DNA from 3 places in the Desulfovulcanus ferrireducens genome. Region 2 is predicted to be linked to each of the others. Evidence: riboswitches for the same ligand, from Rfam matches in the RefSeq annotation. Region 2 holds a riboswitch; each other region holds the start of a gene.
What was found. Region 2 has a riboswitch for cobalamin ahead of metE (5-methyltetrahydropteroyltriglutamate--homocysteine S-methyltransferase). Riboswitches for the same ligand answer to the same signal wherever they lie in the genome.

Region 1 (6,532 bases), on a different contig from region 2:
ATTATAGGTGGGAATGGGGAAAGAAAAGATGCGCCCATGGTAATCACCTTCCAGCATGACCTCTAAAAAGGCCCTGTTAATCATTTCCATTTCCGGGACAAAATCCCCATAGGTCTCATTTTGCAGCTTCCCACCAATAATCACTGCTTCTTTGGCAATATGTTTAGGTGGAACCAGATCAAATGTTAAATTGGTGAACGGGCTCTGTCCCCCCCATCTGGAAGTGGTGTTCAGGTTAAAGACAAATTTCTGCATGGCCTGCTTAACCTGGTGGTAATCAAGGCCATCATAACGGACAAAGGGGGCGAGATAAGTATCCACATTATTAAAGGCCTGTGCGCCGGCCCATTCATTTTGCAGAGTGCCCAAAAAGTTGACCATCTGCCCCAAAGCAGAATCAAAATGTTTGGCCGGACCGGAAGAACACCGTCCTTCCAGGTTGAACCCTTCCAGGAGAAGGTCACGCAAACTCCATCCGGCACAGTAACCAGCCAGGCCAAAAGACAGGTCATGGATATGAAAATAACCATGTTCATGGGCCAAACGAATCTCTTCCGGATATTTTTCCAAGGCGTACCTGGCCTGCACAGATCCGGACAAATGCAGCATCAGCCCCTGAAAAGAGTGGGCCATGTTGGCATTCTCATTAACCCGCCAATCAGACTTGTTCATGTAGCTGTCAATGGTATCTTTGATATCTAAAAAGGCCTCTTTCTGGCTACGAATCTCCCGTCTCTTTTCCCGGTATAAAATATATTTTTTAGCAGCCTGATACAGCCTGGACTCCATGAGGACCAATTCCACCATATCCTGGACCTGCTCTTGCTCAGGTATGTCCAAATCTGCAAGCTTGTTTTCCACTTTCATGGCCAGTCTTTTGGCCAAAAGAGGATCTTTAATCCCGCTGGCCTTTAAGGCCTTGAAAATAGCCTGGGCGATCCTATCTACAGACCAGGTTTCCAGCCGGCCGTCTCTCTTTTTGATTTGTTTAGGCATAAATATATCTCCTTTCAGATAATTTTGAATGTTGAATTATTTTTTATTCTGTTGTCCAGTCTTTATTATGCTTGTTAAAATTTTCATAATACTCTCAATTTCATCAAACAGGAGCTTTACTTTCGGCTTATCAGGATCAATATAGCCACTATCTTTTAATAAGTTTAGCCAATAATGCGTCTCTCTTGCTTCTTTAGCTGAAATAGACATCTTCGCTAAAAAATCTTTTTTACTAAATCCTACCTGAGCTTCATTAACATTTGCACCAATTGATGTTCCGCATTCTAACAATTGTTTAGACATCACATATTCTCTTTTATCATCTACCAGAAAATTATATAATTCAATAACCATTGAAGCAAATTTATATGTCTTTTAAACTATTATATTATCTTTCACTTCTTTAATTAAACATCCAACATTAATCATTCAACATTAACGAACGTCTGCTCTACCAATTCAAATCCTTTGGGCAGGTAGGTTTGAACTTCATGCATATCATCTTCTGTTAAACTCGGTACCCTGGTACATCGAAAGATAAATCTGTTCGGCCATTTTTTAGCCATATCAAAGATGGCTTCCAGACATTTTTGTGCTTTTTGTGAGCTAACCTTATTTCCAGTCAGCTGGGGATATTTTCCCCAGGGGCCTTTGACATCCACGGCTACCATCCGGACCAAATCCTTTTCCAGGACCAGCTTGACCACATCTGGCCGCAGACCATTGGTATCAAGCTTAACCGGAAGATTAAATACCCTTAAGGTGGTCAGGACTTGTTCAAGCCCCGCCAAGATAGTTGGCTCCCCCCCACTAACCACTAATCCATCCAACCAGGTTTTGTCATGATCTATTCTTTCCAGAACCATCCCCCGGTCCAATTGGGGTAAACTTTGCGGTTCCCAGGCAAGCCTGGCATTATGGCATGTGGGGCAACGCAGATTGCATCCACCAAAAAACAATACCGCGGTCACCTTGCCCGGCCAGTCACATAAACTTAACGGTTCATATCCGCGCAATGCCACCCAGGGCGATACGCAGGAGTTATTCTTATCTGACATTCCGAAAATAAATTTAGGGTACCTTGGTTTAAAATTCAGAATCTTAAGTATTTTGAGGATAAAATAAATATTTCCCCTGCATCCTCGTGCAGAGAAAATCATGACAAGCTCCAGGCAGGTCTTCTGGCTCTTCCCGGTTTTCTGCCGACCTTCCCATCCTTTTTTAAAAAAAGAAGTTCAGAAGTTGAGAAGATTAGGAGATAGGTTTTTATAAACGAAAGTCCCATCTCCTTTTCCGTGTTCTTCAATCTTCCTAACTTCCCAACATCCTATCTGCCTAACTTCTCCTAAGCAGGAATGCAGGACAGTGGTCATGACCTGGAGAAAACCTTCACGGGAATTACAGCGGCGGGACCGCCCCGGACTCTCACCGGAGTTCCCTATTAAGGCCGCGCGGCCACCTGGAGTAAATCATGGCGGCAGAAATTATAATCCCACCAGAGGCAGGATACAAGAAAAAATAAAAAAATAAATAATTCGACTAATTAGAGGGCGAGACTTTTTAAATTAAACCCAAAATCCCTGGTCTGGCGTGACTAAAAACCCGGCTCCAGTCCTGGATTGACAAAGGCTGGTGCTGTTTCATCCGCTTGCACAAAAACCGGAGGGCAATCCCTCACTTCCACTTTTCTGCCCACAATCTTAAGCCTTCCCTGGGCCAGCCACTCAATAGCCTGAGGGTAAATCCGATGCTCCCAATTCAAGATACGCTGCCCGAGGCTCTGGCCATCATCGCTGACATAGGCCGGCACAACAGCCTGGATAATAATCGGACCATTATCCATTTTCTCGTCCACAAAATGCACTGTACACCCGGAAAAACGCACCCCATAATCAGCTGCCTGGGCCTGGACACGCACGCCTGGAAAACTGGGTAAAATTGCAGGATGTATATTTAAAATTTTATTGGGAAAGGCCTGAATGAACGCAGGAGTCAATATCCGCATAAATCCGGCCAGAATTACCGCTTCTGCACCTGCTTCCTTGATAACCCGGACCATGGCCTGATCAAAGTCCTCGCGGGAAGAAAAATTTTGATGCTCGATAACTTCCGTGCGCAAATTATGCTTTTTGGCTCTTGTTAGTCCGTAGGCATCGGGTTTATTGCTGATAACCACCTTGATTTCGGCATGAAGCACTTTCTGTTCTATTTTATCAATTATGGATTGCAGATTCGACCCGCTTCCTGAGATTAAAACAGCTATGGGTAAGGCCATTGATCCTCCTTTTTTGTTTGAGTGGTTAAGTTAATTTATTCTCTTAATAATACAAAACAACTAAACCACTCAACTACTTACCTACTCAACTATTCAACTATAGCTTTCACCAAGCCATCTATAGTAAATTCTTCTGGCTGAATATGGGCATCAAAACCATACTTCTGTAATGTTCTAGCCGTAATAGGACCTATGCAGGCCAATTTTATACCGTTTCCGCCTTCTGCGGCAGATACATAAGGTTTAAGTTTCTCAGCATCGAGGAGACTAAAGAAATTCTCAACAGTAGAAGAACTGGTAAAGGTAATATATTGAATTTTTCCTTCATTAATCTGCTCTAAGAGGACATCAGCGTTAGCGTCGCTTTCCTGGCTTAATACTGTTTCGTAAACAGGTAAAATATCTACCTCTGCCCCGGCACGTCTCAGGTTTTCCGGTAGGACCTCCCGTGCCTTCTTGGCCCTGGGAATGAGCACTTTTTTGCCCTTGATCCCCATTTTTAAAAGCCCTTCCACCACGGATTCCGCCACGTATTTATCAGGAATAAAGTCAGCAAAAATCCCCCTTTCTCTCAAAGCAGAAGCCGTGGCCGGCCCAATTGCTGCCACCTGCGTCAGCCCGAGAGCGCGGGCATCATAGCCCATGCTTCTCAGCTGTTGCCAGAAGAATTTGACCCCATTGACAGAGGTAAAAACAATCCATTGGTAAAAATCCAGATTTGTGATGGCCTCTCTTAAATGAGAGTAATCATCCAGAGGCTTGATCTTGATGGTTGGGAACTCATAACAGCATGCGCCAAGTGCTTCCAGCTTGCTTACCAAGACGCTGGCTTGTTCCCTGGCCCGAGTCACAACCACGCCTTTACCCAAAAGTGGCAGCTTTTCGAACCAATCCAGCTTATCTTTTAATTTAACCACTTCCCCGACCACCAAAAGAGATGGAGGTCTAAACCCCTTCGCTCTGGCCTGGTCAGCTATTTCAGCAATAGTGGACACCAGTGTTCTTTGGCGACAGGTTGTTCCCCAATGGATGAGGCTTGCCGGCATATCCGGACGCATGCCAGCCTGGATAAGGTTGGTACTAATATATTCCAGATTTTTCACGCCCATAAAAAAGACCAGGGTACTTGTTCCAGAGGCCAGGGCCTGCCAATTATGAGCGCTCTCGGGCTTGTCCGGGTCTTCGTGACCAGTGATAAACGATACTGAAGAGGCATACCTTCTATGGGTCAAGGGAATACCAGCATAAGCCGGCGCGGCCACAGCCGAAGTCACCCCCGGAACCACTTCAAAATCAAGACCTGCTTCGATAAGCTCCTCTGCCTCTTCCCCGCCCCGACCAAAAACATAGGGATCGCCGCCTTTGAGCCTGGCCACAACCAGCCCCTTTTTGGCCCTGTCCACCAACAAATCATTAATCTTGTCCTGGGGCAGGGTGTGATCTCCGCCTTTCTTGCCTACATAGATAATTTCTGCATCCTTGCGGCAAAACTTTAAAAACTCCTTATTAGCCAGATAGTCGTAAACAACAACGTCAGCCTTTTCCAAGATATTTTTGGCCTTTATGGTCAAAAGCCCAGGATCGCCAGGCCCTGCTCCCAATAAATAGACTTTAGACATCGCTTAATGTGCCTCCTATTTCAGTCCAGCAAGCCGCTCTCTTAATTTTTCTAGCTTTACTTTTTTTTCCTCAAATTCATTCAGTTTACGCTTTTCTTTGTCCACCACATGAGCTGGGGCCTTGTTCACAAATCCCTCGTTGGACAGTTTGCGGCTGACAAATTCCAGCTCCTTGTTGATTTTCTTTAGTTCCTTATCAAGCCTTGCAAGTTCACTTTCTATATCCACCAGGTCTTTGACCGGCACATAGAGCTCATGCCCCTTAACCACATTAGAAGCTGCACCAGGCGGCGGAGTCAAATCAGGTTCGGCCTGCATCGATTCCAAGCGGGCCAAATGCATAATTAAACTTTTTTGGCCAAGCAAAAAGTCTCTGTCCTCTCCTTCGACGCGTACATAAAGTTTAAGTTTCTGCGAAGGTCCAATACCAAGCTCCGAACGAATGTTTCGCACACTAACTACAACTTGTTGTAAAAACTCCATCCTCTCTACCACATCTGGCTGCAAACATTCCGGCCGACTCTCTGGAAATGGCTCCCGGGCCAAATTTGGATTTTCCTGTCCAGGGATATAGCTCCATACTTCCTGAGTAACAAAAGGAATAATGGGATGTAAAAGAACCAAAATTTCACTTAAAACCTGTTTCAAACAGCCCCTGGCCAGGGATTTGACTTCTTCGTCCTGACCATAGAGCTCTGGCTTGATCATCTCCAGGTACCAGTCACAAAACTCATGCCAGACAAATTGATATAGTACCCCGGCTGCATCGTTAAACCGGTAAGCTTCTAAAGCCTTGCGCACCTCCTCTTTCACTTCTTCAAGGCGATGCAAGATCCATTGGTGAGTCAAGCCACCGCTTTCACTAATTTTGGCCGGCTCAAACTCAATTTTTTCTTCCTCTGTTAAGTGCATCAGCGCAAATCTGGCTGCGTTCCAGATCTTATTGATAAAATGGCGGTAGCCCTCAATGCGCTCTTCGCTCATCTTGATGTCCCGGCCCATGGCAGCAAAGGCAGTCAGTGTAAATCTGAAGGCATCAGTGCCAAATTTATCCATCATGAGCAGCGGATCAATAACATTGCCCTTGGATTTACTCATTTTCTGGCCCTGGGCGTCGCGAACCAGAGCATGAATATAGACATGCCGAAACGGGACATCCTTCATAAAATGCAGGCCCATCATCATCATTCGAGCCACCCAGAAAAATAAGATATCAAATCCTGTGACCAGGACGGAGGTGGGATAAAACTTTTTAAGCTCCTCGGTCTGATCTGGCCAACCCAGGGTGGAAAATGGCCACAAGGCAGAGGAAAACCAGGTATCCAGCACATCTTCATCCTGACTTAATTTGTCACTCTTGCATTCCGGGCAAGCTGTTGGATCTTCTCTGGCCACAATCAAATGCCCGCAGTCTTCGCAGGTCCAGGCCGGAATCCGGTGTCCCCACCAGATCTGCCGGGAGATACACCAATCTCTAATATTATCCAACCATTCAAAATAAGTCTTGGTCCAGTGATCTGGAAAAATTTTGGTTCGGCTATCTACTACAGCCTGTCTGGCTTCCTTGGCCAGCGGACCAATTTTTACAAACCATTGCCTGGAAACATACGGTTCAATAACTGCTCTACAACGATAACAATGG
Region 2 (6,233 bases):
AAGCGCTCTGCCGGAATTACCTGAAGCGCCCGGCGAAGCAAAGAGACCATTTCTTCCACAGAAGGCACGCGCGGGCTATGAATATCATAAATCCCCGGCCCTATTTCATTAGGGTACTTGAATTCCTTGAATGTATCCAGAAGTGTCATCTGGCTGCGGCTGGCCTCAATGCTGATTACATCAGCATCCATAGCTGCAATCCACTCGATAATGTCTTCAAAGTCGCAATAACACATGTGAGTGTGGATTTGGGTTTCCTCTTTTACTCCTGACGTGGCCAGACGAAAACAATTAACGGCCCAGTCCAGATATTCATGCCAATGTTTACGCTTTAAAGGCAGGCCCTCGCGCAGGGCTGGCTCGTCAATCTGGATAATTTTAACCCCGGCCTTTTCCAGATCCTGCACTTCTTTGCGAATAGCCATGGCAATCTGCTTACAGGTCAGGCTGCGTGGTTGGTCGTCACGGACAAAGCTCCAGCAGAGCATAGTTATGGGCCCGGTGAGCATGCCTTTAACGGGTTTTGCAGTCAGTGATTGGGCATAGGTGATCCAGTCTACAGTCATGGTTTTGGGACGGTACACATCCCCATAAATGATAGGGGGCTTAACACAACGTGTGCCATAACTCTGCACCCAGCCATTTTCCGTAAAACAATAGCCCGCCAGTTGCTCGCCAAAATATTCAACCATATCGTTTCGTTCAGGCTCTCCATGCACAAGCACGTCCAGGCCAATTTGTTCCTGCCTGGCCACCGTATCCTGAATAAAACCCTGCATGGCCCGAACATAATCTTCCTGACTCATCTGCCCTGTTTTAAACTTGCGGCGTGTGCTTCGTATTTCAGCGGTCTGAGGAAAAGAACCGATGGTTGTGGTTGGTAAAAGGGGCAGATTTAGATGTGCCCGTTGCTTTTGTCTGCGCTCAGAATAAGGAGCGCTACGTTTAAACATATATTCGTCAGTGGCCCGCAGTTCTCTTTGCACTTGTTCATTTTTGACCAAGGGACTATTTTGTCTGCTGGCCATTATTTTCCTGTTTTCAGCAAGAATATTCCGGACAACTTTTTTATCTATTGCATCAGCTAAAACGCGCAACTCAAAACATTTTTGTTTGGCAAAGGCCATCCAGGACCTGATTTCGGGATTTAGTTTTTTTTCCTCCTCCAGATCAATGGGCACATGCAACAACGAACATGACGGTCCAAGGAGTACCCTATCGGCACCCAGAGCTGTGCAGGCTTTTGTTATCATCTGCAGTCCCTTGTCCATATCTACCCGCCATATATTTCGGCCATCCACAATCCCTAAGGAAAGGGTCATAGAAGAGGGAAGTTCAGCTAAAATGGGACCGAGTTGATAAGGGGAGCGAACAAGATCCAGGTGTAGTCCGTCTATGGGCAGGGACATGACAATATCCTTGTGCTCCAGAATATCTCCAAAATATGTGGCCAGCATAATTCTGGCCTCTCCTTTTGCCTTGGCCAGCCGCTCATAAACGTTTTGGAAACGGGCGCGGACATGATCTGGCAGGTCTAACACCAGGATGGGTTCATCAATTTGAATCCACGTTAATTCCCTCCTCACCCCCGCAATAATCTCTTCGTACACATTGACAATAGCATCAAGATGATCCCACCGGTCAAAGTTGTCGTCCTTTGACTTGCCCAGATAGACATACGTCAAAGGGCCGGGAATAACAGCCTTGATATTGTTGAATCCTGCTTCTTTGGCCTCTCGTATTTCATTGAACAGCTTTGAGCTGGACAGAGAAAAGGTTTGTTCGGGTGTAAACTCAGGCACAATATAGTGGTAATTAGTGTCAAACCATTTGGTCATTTCCATGGCAATAATCCCACCATCTTCACCTGCCGTGCCACGGGCCATGGCAAAATAAGTGTCCAGATCAACTTCGCTGCCCTCCCAATTATAACGTTTTGGGACTGCTCCTAAAGCTGCAGTCATATCCAGAATGTGGTCATAAAAGGAAAAGTCCCCAACAGGCAGAAGGTCAATACCGGCATCATGCTGCAGACGCCAGTGGTTAAGACGTAATTCCTTTGCCTTCTGAAACAGAGTCTCCTTGTCAATTTCACCTTTCCAAAAACTTTCTACTGCCTTTTTTAACTCCCGATGCAGGCCAATGCGGGGAAATCCCAATGAATGTGTGAGCATAAACTCCTCCTTTGAAAATTAGATGCAGACATAAAGCACGCGCCAGGCCTGACAAAAAGCCATAAAAAAACCCGCCCTCACGGGCGGGTTTGCGTCAGAATTGTTTAGAATCAGGAGAAAAGACAATAATCCACAAGTGCCACATGCAAATTTGCATGGCCTTCTCCCATTCTATTCTTCACCCAAACCGCGAGGTGAAAATAGACGCATCCCAGGACGTCTTCTGGCTTCCGGAAATGGCTTAAGTTAGCGTATCCTTCCCAGGTTTCCCCAGTGAATACGCCAGCCAGAATATTTTCCGGTCACAGCAGCGCGTCTGCCACGGATTTGCACCGTGTTCCGTTTCCTGAGCGCGTTTTATGTCTGTTTAAAAGTAGAGGGAATATAAGGAGAACAAGTTTTTCCTGTCAAGGAAGATAATGTAGGAGTGCAAAAAAATACCTGACACGCTTCGGTGTTCTTAAACCCAAAGCCCTTGTTCCTGCCTTCTGGTCTTTATCTTTTCCAGCAAGGAATAAGGAATGTCCAGATTTCCTTTCCCTGTTCCCAAGGCAATATGAGGTTTGATCGTGCCATGGAAATCCGAGCCGCCACTGACCAAAAGGTCTAATTCCTGACAGAGGTATAAATAGGCAGCAGTTTGATCCGGCGTATGTTCAGAATACAAGACTTCTACTCCGTCAAGACCAAGTTTTTTCAGCTGGACAAGCTCCTTTTCCAAGGCAGGCAAATGCAAATTCAGAGAAAAGGGATGGGCCAAAATTACGGTAGCCTGTTCCTTTTTAAGCAAAGAGATAGCTTCTTCAGGAGTAAGCTTTTGCTTGGGCACATAGGCACTGCCCCGGGGGCCAAGGTACTTATTAAAAGCCTCCTGTATAGAGGGAACAATTCCTTTCTTCATCAAAACCTGGGCCAGATGGGGACGCCCCACACTTCCTCCCCCGGCCAATTCTTTGACTTCTGCATAAGTGATGTCCAGGCCTAAGTCTTGGAGCTTGGCAATCATCAGCTCGTTGCGCTTATTCCGCTTGGCCTGCAAAGACCTCAAAGCTGCATCCAGCTGCTCCGCTTCAGGCCTAAGCCACAGACCGAGGATATGCATAATCCCGTCCGGATAATCCACGCTTAATTCACAGCCGGGGATGACTTCTAGACCTAGTTCTTTTCCTGCCTGCAAGGCAGAGGCAAGCCCTCTGATTGTATCGTGGTCAGTAAGGGCAATGGCCTTCAAACCTTGTTTTTTAGCCAGTCGAACCAGTTCGGTGGGGGTCAAGGTACCATCAGAGGCAGTCGAATGGGTATGTAAATCTATTTCAGGCATGTGGTTAAATATGCACAGACTCAAACATTAACAAATTTATCAAAATTGTAAATTTCAATTTAAAAATTGTTCCGCCAAAGACAGAGGCAATTAAAACATGGTGTTATCAATAGATACAATAGATAAACAGACGAATACTTTTAGTCTTAATGCCAGTCTTTTTTCTTACGTTTGTCTTAAAAAACTATTTATTTTAACTTTAGCTTGTTTTAAACTCCAGACTATGAGTTGCTACTTGAAACGATACGTAATCCTGCCCCTAGTTAGATCGTAAGGGGAAAGCTCAACCTTGACCCTGTCTCCCGGCAAAATACGAATATAGTATTTACGCATTTTGCCAGAAATATGCCCAAGTACCACATGCCCATTATCCAATTTAACTCTAAACATGGCATTGGGCAGTGCTTCTTCAACAACACCTTCCACCTCAATGGCTTCTTCTTTGGCCATAAAAACTCCTTTCAAAGGTTGATTAGTTAGTTTAACAAATTTAAAATGAATTATAATTAATAAATTGAAGCTATGAACATGTCAAGATAAACCAAAATCAGACTTTAGTATATTATGAAAAATAATCTTTCCATAAAATGGAGTAAGGGCGGACTTGATGAAACCGTAGAGGTTATCCGGCCAGATCTGGTCAAAATTGAGCGATTGCAAACAAACGCGCCCCATGGCCCGAAGATTCTTTTTTTTAGTGGAGGTAGTGCTCTCAAGGCGTTAAGCCAGAAGCTCATCCAATACACTCATAACTCCATCCACATTATCACTCCCTTTGATTCAGGTGGCAGCTCTGCCAGGTTAAGGCATGCTCTACGCATGCCCGCAGTTGGGGATTTACGCAACAGACTTTTGGCGCTAGCTGATAAAAGCGTTCCTGGAATCCCTGAAGTGCGGGCTCTGCTTTCTTATCGCTTTCCCAACAATCTCCCTCAAAAAAACTTGAGCATGATTTGGGGTGATATAGTAAACGGGAGTAGTCATCTTTTCCTTAAAGTCCCCCACTCCATACGCGAAAATATTTGTGATTACCTGCGCATAGTTGAACAAAATTTATCTGCGGACTTTGACTTCAACAGGGCAAGCCTGGGCAATCTTGTTCTTGCTGGGCTCTACTTAAAGAGTAACCGGAAGATTGACAGGGCAGTTGAAGAATTTTCCCGCCTGGTAAACTCCAGGGGAGTAGTCCGGCCAGTGGTCAACAGAAGCCTGCATCTGGCGGCTGAACTGGAAAACGGACAAAAGATAGTTGGCCAGCATCTTTTGACAGGTAAAGAGGTGCAGGCGATCCAATCCAGAATTAATGATATCTATTTGGTAGAAGACAACACATCACTTCTGCCTATTGAGGTGCAAGTTGATACTAAAACCAGGGACTTGATATTAAACGCAGATTTGATCTGCTACCCTATGGGTAGTTTTTATACCAGCCTAATTGCCAATCTTTTGCCCAAGGGAGTTGGTGAAGCTATAGGTCAAAACCCCTGCCCGAAAATATTTATTCCCAACACAGGAATTGACCCGGAGTTGCAGGGGATAAACCTCTCGAAACAGATCAAAATTTTATTGAAATACTTGAGAAAGGATAAATCTTCCCTGAACATAAGCAAGTTGTTAAACTTTGTAGTGATGGATGTCGATACCAACAGGTATGCCGGAGGAATCCGGGGAGAGGAGCTATCCACCTGGGGGATTAAGGTTATCCGTTATCCATTGGTCACTAAAGACTCTGCCCCCTACCTAGATGTAGACCGTTTATGCGAGATTATTTTTTCAATAACATAAGAGTCTGTGACCAAATTTTAACCGCTGATTGAAAGCCTTGGTTTCTGAAATGCATTACAAACGGCTTGAACAAGCCATCTTGGCGAAGCTTGCGGAAAAGCAGAGCATCAGAGTGAATGGGGTAAATATTTTGCGATACTGACCATAACTATCGACAGTTTAAATTGAGCGATTTTTTTTGCAGTTCAAACTTTGAGATTGGTTCGCTACACTTTGTTCCACTCGCAATGACAGGGGCGAGATTGTCATTGCGAGGGCAGCGAAGCTGTCCGTGGCAATCTCACCCATTGAGTGAAAATGGCTCAACTCAGCTATAATTAAAAAAATATTTGTTTACCCTAAATATCCCATTATGCTCTGTCCGCAAGCAAGCTATAGCTAGGTCCAAATCTTTGGACCAGCATGAAAGAAATCAGGATTGAAAAAACTATGAAAAATTGCCCTCTGAGTAGGGTTTGACCACAAACTCATGCATGATTGAACTATCTCTGAAAAAAATAAAAAGGGACAAATTATACCTGCCTGTAGCGTGGTTAATTTGCCCCTTTACTGTCTTGCTGGTCGGGATGAGAGGATTTGAACCTCCGACCCCTTGAACCCCATTCAAGTGCGCTCCCAGACTGCGCCACATCCCGACAATAAACAATTATAGAAGATTTAAATCTTACTTGTCAACATTTTTTTAATATCGACAGGTTACAGTGCATATAAATTGGTGGAGGCGAGGGGATTTGAACCCCCGACCTCAGACTTGCGAAGCCTGCGCTCTCCCAGCTGAGCTACGCCCCCTCTTTTTGAGAAGATAGGAGGATAAGAAATTAAGAAGATAGGGGAAAGAATCGCTGTTTCTTAACTTCCCAACCTCTTATCCATTACTCTCCTTTGACCGGTTAATCAAGTATAAGATCTCAACTTTCTGACATGATTAACAACCTCAAATTACTGCACAATTG
Region 3 (6,532 bases), on a different contig from region 2:
AAATATGGGCACTGCTGAAGGAGAATTTTGGCTATGAGTCTGAAAGTGGCCGTTTATAAATTTTAAAAGTTTTCCAGCATGGCCGAGGATAGTTACTTTTCTAAAGTCATAGTTTTTGAGCTTGTCCAGAGCATAGGCCCATTCATTACTTACCTCAACAACTATATCCGCATTAAACCCAAGGCTCGTTGCAGCCCTGTTCCCGATATTTCCCGGCACCAGGACCAGTTCCCTGTAGCCCATTTCCCAAACCATATTTATATTTAAGCCTATGGTTTCTTTAATGGCCGCTACGGAATAGGGTCTGACCACACCAGTGGTGCCCAAAATCGAGATGCCACCCTTAATGCCTAAACGGGGATTAAAGGTCTTGTGAGCAACTTCTTCGCCGCAGGGAATGGAGATTTTTATTTGCACACCTAAAGCAGTTACTTCCCTGATGGCCTGGATGATCATCTGTCTTGGAACGGGATTTATGGCTGGCTCACCCACTGGTACTGGCAGGCCTGGTCTGGTCACTACGCCTAAACCTTTGCCGCGGACGAACTCAATTCTATTGCCTTCGCTGTTAAATCTTGCCTGTACATGAACCTCCAGACCGTGAGTTACGTCCGGGTCATCGCCGGCATCCTTTTCTACCCAGGCGCAGGCCAAATTATCCTGCTTGCTCCACCCTTTAATAGGGACCTTGATTTTTTTGCCCGTGGGCAGGGTAATTTCAACTGCCTGAACTTCATCTTTGTCCACGCTGCCGCTAAGTAGTAAAACTGCAGCCTTGGCCGCGGCAGCTGCACACGTGCCAGTGCTCAGGCCTGTTTTTAACTTGCTCTTTACCGGCATACCTTCTTCCAGACCTCTTTTCCTCTTAACCTTTTAGCTCCTTCGTCTTTTCACCTCTTCTCTTTTGAGCCAGTGGACACACCCTATTTTAACCGCTGATTGAAAGTCTTTGTACCAGCATGACCAGCATGAAAGAAATCAGGACTGGAATAAACCATGGGGATTAAGTTGAAAAGGTGTGGTCACAGGCTCTTTTATGGTTATTCCACTTTCTTCTTCCAATATTCACAATCACTGTGGCCAGGTAGCCGGGCATGGATTTCAAGGCCTGGGCCAGGTCTTCACAGACAAACTCTTTATCTTCCTGTTCTACATAACAGACCATTTTGGCCCTATGTTCCAATCCATGTTTTTTAAGAAGAGCGTAAAGCTCGGAAATTTTCTTGCCCACCTTATATAACACCAGTGTTTCACATCTGGTAAGGCATTTCTCCACTTCCTGCATGTCTGTGCCAGGAACGAGCAAAAGTCTATCTTCCTGCATGGTCAGAGGATAACCAAGCTTTGCACTCACGGCCTGAAATGCAGTGATGCCGGGCACCACATGGATCATCGAGCGATGCATTCTTTTGGATAAAAGGTGCAGAAGATAGCAACTGGTGCTATAGACCAGCGGATCACCAAGTGTGACCTGCACCACTATTTGGTTTTGATTGCATCGTTTAACAACCAACGAGGCCATTTTCTCCCATGACGTCCATGTCTTTTGTTCATCCCTATCCATAGGATAGACATGCTCGACTATTTCCTGGCGATCAAGCCATGGCTTGATCGCCTCTAAAGCGAGGCTGGTTTTAGAACGGGCTGAACAGGGGCAGATGATCACATCTGCCCCTTTAATCATGTTCACAGCCCTGATAGTCAAAAGGTCTGGCGCACCCGGGCCAACACCCAGGGCATAAAAATGTCCTTTCTCAGGATAAGTAACATATCGATGCATAAACTGATACGTCCTGTAGATGCGGGGTAACCCCCTTTCGTACTTTAAAGTTGGTCCACTACAGTTTTTAAGTGTTCGACCCAGATATCTACAATCTGATCATATTCAGCCGTGCCTTTAAGTACCGGTATACATTCTATTCCTTGTGCAGTGAGCACTGATTTCCAGGAGTCTGGTTCATCTCCGGCCATATCGTTGCGGGCATGGTCACCAGCCACAGACATAAACGGAAGGAGATACGCCTTTTTTATTCCGCGGCTTTTTAGTTCCTTGACAGTATCCTCAAGGGATGGCGCACCTTCTACAGTGCCCACGAAAATATTTTTGTCCTTTTGCCACAAGTAATATTGCAGGGCCGGATAACAGGCATTGGCCGAATGGTACGACCCATGCCCCATGTAAAGAACTGCCTCTTCCTGTTTTCTTTGTGCCGGGATGTTTTTGAGCAAGGCCTGAACTGTTTTTTGAAAATCTTCGTGTGTTGCCAATAACGGATGACCTACCAGGATTTTTTGTATGCCCTTGGGCAGACCTGAAAAGCTTTGTGCCACCTGGACCAGATAATCATATTCCGCGCCTGGAATAGTGTGCAATGATTGCACAGCCACATGGGTAAAGCCTTCATCCATCATTTTGGCCAGGGCCTGGGCCGGAGAAAGGAGTTTTTGCCCTTTCTTAGCCAATTTATGGCGGATAATCTTTGACGTATAGGCCCAGTACACAGGTATGCCCGGAAAGGCCTGACGCACTTTTTTTTCTATATTGGTGAAGGCTTTTTGAGCCTGCGTATAAGTCGTGCCGAAAGCCACCAATAAAATACCTATTTTTTTCTCTTGCTTATGGCCATGAGCAAGGACATCACTTGCCAAGGTAAGTAAGAAAAAAAGTCCCACCACAACGGGTAAAACCCGCAATCCCAAAAAATTACGCATAATAAACCTCCCAAAATTTTTTTGGGGCTAATAACTAAATGGTGTATATGGGGATAAATGCGACAGGCCTGCTAGGTAGCTTATAGCTTCTTTTAGCCGGGCACTCAAATTTTATGTAGTTTGGGCGCCCGGTATCAATTTTTCTTCGTTTTGAAGCTGAAGCTTTGAGCTTGATCGTTCCCAGCAGGTAGTCATACACCCGGCCTCCTGAACAAAGCCCCCGTTGTTCAGGAGAAAAGGATATCTTTTGGCAGGTCTTCCGGCTCATCCCATCAGCCTCGGCCTTCCCATCCATTTTGAGAACTCAAAATAGGACAGTGGCGCACACGGAGACTGACTTTTGTGGGAATCACGGCGGCGGGACCGCTCCCGATTTTCACGGGATTCCCTATTAAGCTTTACAAGCACCAAAAGATAAAATGAACAGTGACATTTTTTTAGCTCAGGACGCAGAGGAAAGCAAGGGAATTAGTTGAGTGGTCGAGTAGTCGAGTGGTTGAGTGGTTGAGTGGGAGAGTGGGTGAGTGGGGTGGTGGGAGTCTGGAAGTTGAGGCGGTTCAGTCCATCCAAGCTAAACGAAATTGAATCAGGCCGTCATCAGGAAAACTCCTGCCAGCATGATCATGGCCCCGCAAAGCCTTAGCTTTAAATCCTTTTCCTTAAAGACTAGTGCACCAATAATCACCCCGAAAACAATGCTTAATCGCTTGATGGCTATTACATAAGGTACCAAGCCGATGTTTACTGCTGACATTTGGGAAATGAGCCCCATTGCTGTAAATAGTCCGATTAGGCTCAGCAAAAAGATGTTTTTTCTGGAGCCAAGGGAAATACTTTTTTGCTGTTTGAATAAAAGCAAGGTCAGGCCGGAAGCAATAAATGCTTGAACGCAAAAGGCCCAGAAAAAAGGGGATGTCTCCCTTATGCCCATTTTATCCACATTGGCGGCGATGCTCCAGATAAGGGCTACACAAAGCATAAGCCTGGGGCCTTTTTCTGAAAACAGTCCCTTGATGGGCCCCCAAAAGCCAGGTTTTGAGCTGCCTAAAATATATGAACCCAGAAAAATCAGAAACACGCCCAAAAAACCAGTAGGTTCTGGCTTGTCGCCGACCATGAGCGGAGAAGTAAAGAGCAAAAAAATCGGCGTAAAACTAAGGAGAGGCAGGGTCAGGGATAGGTCAGAGGCTTGGATGGCCCGGATATACAGGATCGTGGCCAGGATATTTAATCCGCCTCCAAGGGCCAGGATCCCCAAAAAACGCAGACTTAAATATTCAGGGACAGGGGTTATGAAACTTAAAGGAAGGAGAAACGGCAGGGAAAAGGCCTTCCATGCCCAGGCAATGACCAGAAAATTATTACCCTGTAGTCCCTTTTTGCAGAGGCCATCTTTAATGGCCTCGCAAAGGGCGGTAAACAAAGAGAGAACAATCCACATCAGTTCGGTTAGTATGCAGGTTTCGGGCCCAGGTGAGGGTATTTAATAAAGTTATTCACGTGAAGGACACATTATGAACAAGCCTGGTTTATATCCTGCGATCTACCAGGGCGTTGCGCTGATAGGCCCTCAAATGAAATTCTGGCAAGGCAGCCAGGATATGGTCAAAAATATCGGCCTGAATAGCCTCGTAATTGGCCCAATTTGTATCATTCACAAAGCAGTAAATCTCCAGTGGCAGACCTTTATCCGCCGTAGGCTGTAGATGACGCACGATCAGGGTCAGGTCTTGTCTGATATTGGGATGGGACTTAAGATAAGCCAGGATATAGGCCCGCAAGGTACCCAGGTTTGTCAGGCGCCGGCCATTGAGCACTGATTCCGGACTGGCTCCTACATTTTTATTGTGCTCCTCGATTTCTATCCTTTTTTGCTCCAGATAACTTTTGAGAATATCTATTTTTGATAAACGCTCCATGAGCTCGTCGTCCAGAAACTTGATGCTGGACTGGTCTATTAAAATAGATCTTTTAATCCTGCGCGCTCCGGCCTCTTCCATCCCCCGCCAGTTTTTAAAGGAATGATCCAAAAACTTAAATGTAGGGATTGCCACAATGGTCTTGTCAAAATTTTGCACTTTGACTGTATGCAGGGCAATATCAATGACATCGCCGTCAGCTCCAAACGCAGGCATCTCAATCCAGTCACCTTTTCGCAAAAGATCGTAACTGGCAATTTGAATGCTGGCCACAAAGGATAAAACCGTATCCTTAAAAATGAGCATGAGCACAGCGGTCAAAGCACCAATTCCACTTATCAGGCCCCAGGGAGATTTATCCAGGATAATGGAGATAAGAAAAATTCCCCCAATAATATAGACAAAAATTTTGACTAGTTGCAGATAACCTTTGATGGGGCGCCTGGCTGAAATGGGGTAGGTATTGTAGATGTCAACAAAGGAATCGAGAAGTTTGTTTACGACAAGAATAATAATAAAGGTTACATAAATAGAGACAATTTTCTGGCCATAGGAAAACAATGTGGGGAGGGCCTTTAGACCATAATAAAAGACCATGGCCGGGATCAGTAAGATCAACTGGTTAAACACCTTGTTCTTGATCAATACATCGTCCCATTTGGTCTTGGTCTTTGTAAGAATTTTATTGATCAAACCGAGCAGGTATTTTTGGCTCACTACATAACTTAACCAGCTGACAATAAAGACAAAGGCTAATTTAACCAGGTCGATACCGTAAGGGATATTCGCTAATCCATCCCAGATTTTATCCAGCATAACTTCTTTTACCTCTTAAACTTTTAGCCTTTCTGAACATCGTGTTTTACTCATATTCCCTGGTGTTTTGCCCTAGTAGACAAAAAACCTCATAGGTGATGGTTCCCCACCATTTGGCCAGCTCTTCCGGCAGGATTTTCTCTTTACCCTGTCCACCCAAGACATAGGCCAGGTCCCCCGGCCTGGTCTGCGGAATATGGCTTATGTCTATGGCTGTGAGTTGCATACAGACGCGGCCGATAACGGGGGCTCTTCTGCCATGGACAAGCATCCATCCTTTGTTGGACAGAGCGCGGGAGTAATTGTCTGCATAGCCACAGGCAACAAGAGCCACTTGCATGTCTCGCGGGGCAGTAAAAGTTTGACCATAACTTATACTTTGTCCTCTGGACAGGTCATGTACGGACAGGACCGGGGCCGTGACCTCCATTGCCGGAGTAAGCTTCTGTCCCTTTGCCTCCCACTTGGTTCCCCAAAATGGATTGGAGCCGTACAGGGAAATCCCCGGACGTTGGCCATCATAATGAAGTTCAGGGTAGGCCAGTAGGCCGGCAGAATTGACCAGAACCCGGGCAAACGAAAGGCCCCCTTTGTGCAGGTCCAGGCAAATCGTATCAAATTTCTTGCCCTGGGCCAGGACAAATTCCTTGGTTTCCGGATCATCAGCCGTGGCCAGGTGAGAGCAGACCATCTTTACTCGCACGTGGGGCATGGATTTAAGCTTGTTGATAAGTTTTGGCACGTCGTCCCTGGTAAAGCCTAGTCTGGCCATGCCCGTATCAAATTTAAGGGCGATACTTACCTGCCTGTCATTTCCAATATATTCTTGCAAGTAAGCCATCTGTTCCCACGTATAGATAAAAGGCATGATTTTATGGGGCACAATCTTTTCATAGTCTTCTTTTGTCACAGGTCCGAGTAAAGAAATGATCTCCCCGTCAAAAGGAACCTCCCGCAAAACCACTGCCTCATCAACGGTACCAACAGCCAGGATTTTGGCCCCGGCCTGGGCCAGAGTCGTGGCCACAGGGGCCAGCCCATGTCCGTAGGCATCAGCTTTGATCACAGGGATAGGGTTAGGGGCC

Region 1: another riboswitch for cobalamin. It lies ahead of KFV02_RS09055 (anaerobic ribonucleoside-triphosphate reductase activating protein); the one in region 2 lies ahead of metE (5-methyltetrahydropteroyltriglutamate--homocysteine S-methyltransferase).
Region 3: another riboswitch for cobalamin. It lies ahead of KFV02_RS06320 (hypothetical protein); the one in region 2 lies ahead of metE (5-methyltetrahydropteroyltriglutamate--homocysteine S-methyltransferase).

The regions. Positions count from the first base shown of each region.
Region 1 covers NZ_JAGUQP010000025.1:2,683-9,214, forward strand. Annotated here, with positions in the region: gene KFV02_RS09045 (ribonucleoside triphosphate reductase) at 1-996, opposite strand, end outside; partial or broken gene KFV02_RS09050 (four helix bundle protein) at 1,033-1,359, opposite strand; gene KFV02_RS09055 (anaerobic ribonucleoside-triphosphate reductase activating protein) at 1,422-2,156, opposite strand; cobalamin riboswitch at 2,151-2,474, opposite strand; gene purN (phosphoribosylglycinamide formyltransferase) at 2,591-3,271, opposite strand; gene cobA (uroporphyrinogen-III C-methyltransferase) at 3,361-4,890, opposite strand; gene KFV02_RS09070 (valine--tRNA ligase) at 4,906-6,532, opposite strand, start outside.
Region 2 covers NZ_JAGUQP010000046.1:314-6,546, reverse strand. Annotated here, with positions in the region: gene metE (5-methyltetrahydropteroyltriglutamate--homocysteine S-methyltransferase) at 1-2,174, opposite strand, end outside; cobalamin riboswitch at 2,371-2,540, opposite strand; gene KFV02_RS11135 (PHP domain-containing protein) at 2,635-3,495, opposite strand; gene infA (translation initiation factor IF-1) at 3,727-3,945, opposite strand; gene KFV02_RS11125 (GAK system CofD-like protein) at 4,060-5,280, shown strand; tRNA gene KFV02_RS11120 (tRNA-Pro) at 5,839-5,915, opposite strand; tRNA gene KFV02_RS11115 (tRNA-Ala) at 5,994-6,069, opposite strand.
Region 3 covers NZ_JAGUQP010000014.1:21,989-28,520, forward strand. Annotated here, with positions in the region: gene cbiD (cobalt-precorrin-5B (C(1))-methyltransferase CbiD) at 1-840, opposite strand, end outside; gene cobI (precorrin-2 C(20)-methyltransferase) at 1,004-1,780, opposite strand; gene KFV02_RS06315 (sirohydrochlorin cobaltochelatase) at 1,825-2,712, opposite strand; gene KFV02_RS06320 (hypothetical protein) at 2,747-2,980, opposite strand; cobalamin riboswitch at 2,945-3,139, opposite strand; gene KFV02_RS06325 (EamA family transporter) at 3,299-4,153, opposite strand; gene KFV02_RS06330 (mechanosensitive ion channel family protein) at 4,242-5,447, opposite strand; gene alr (alanine racemase) at 5,494-6,532, opposite strand, start outside.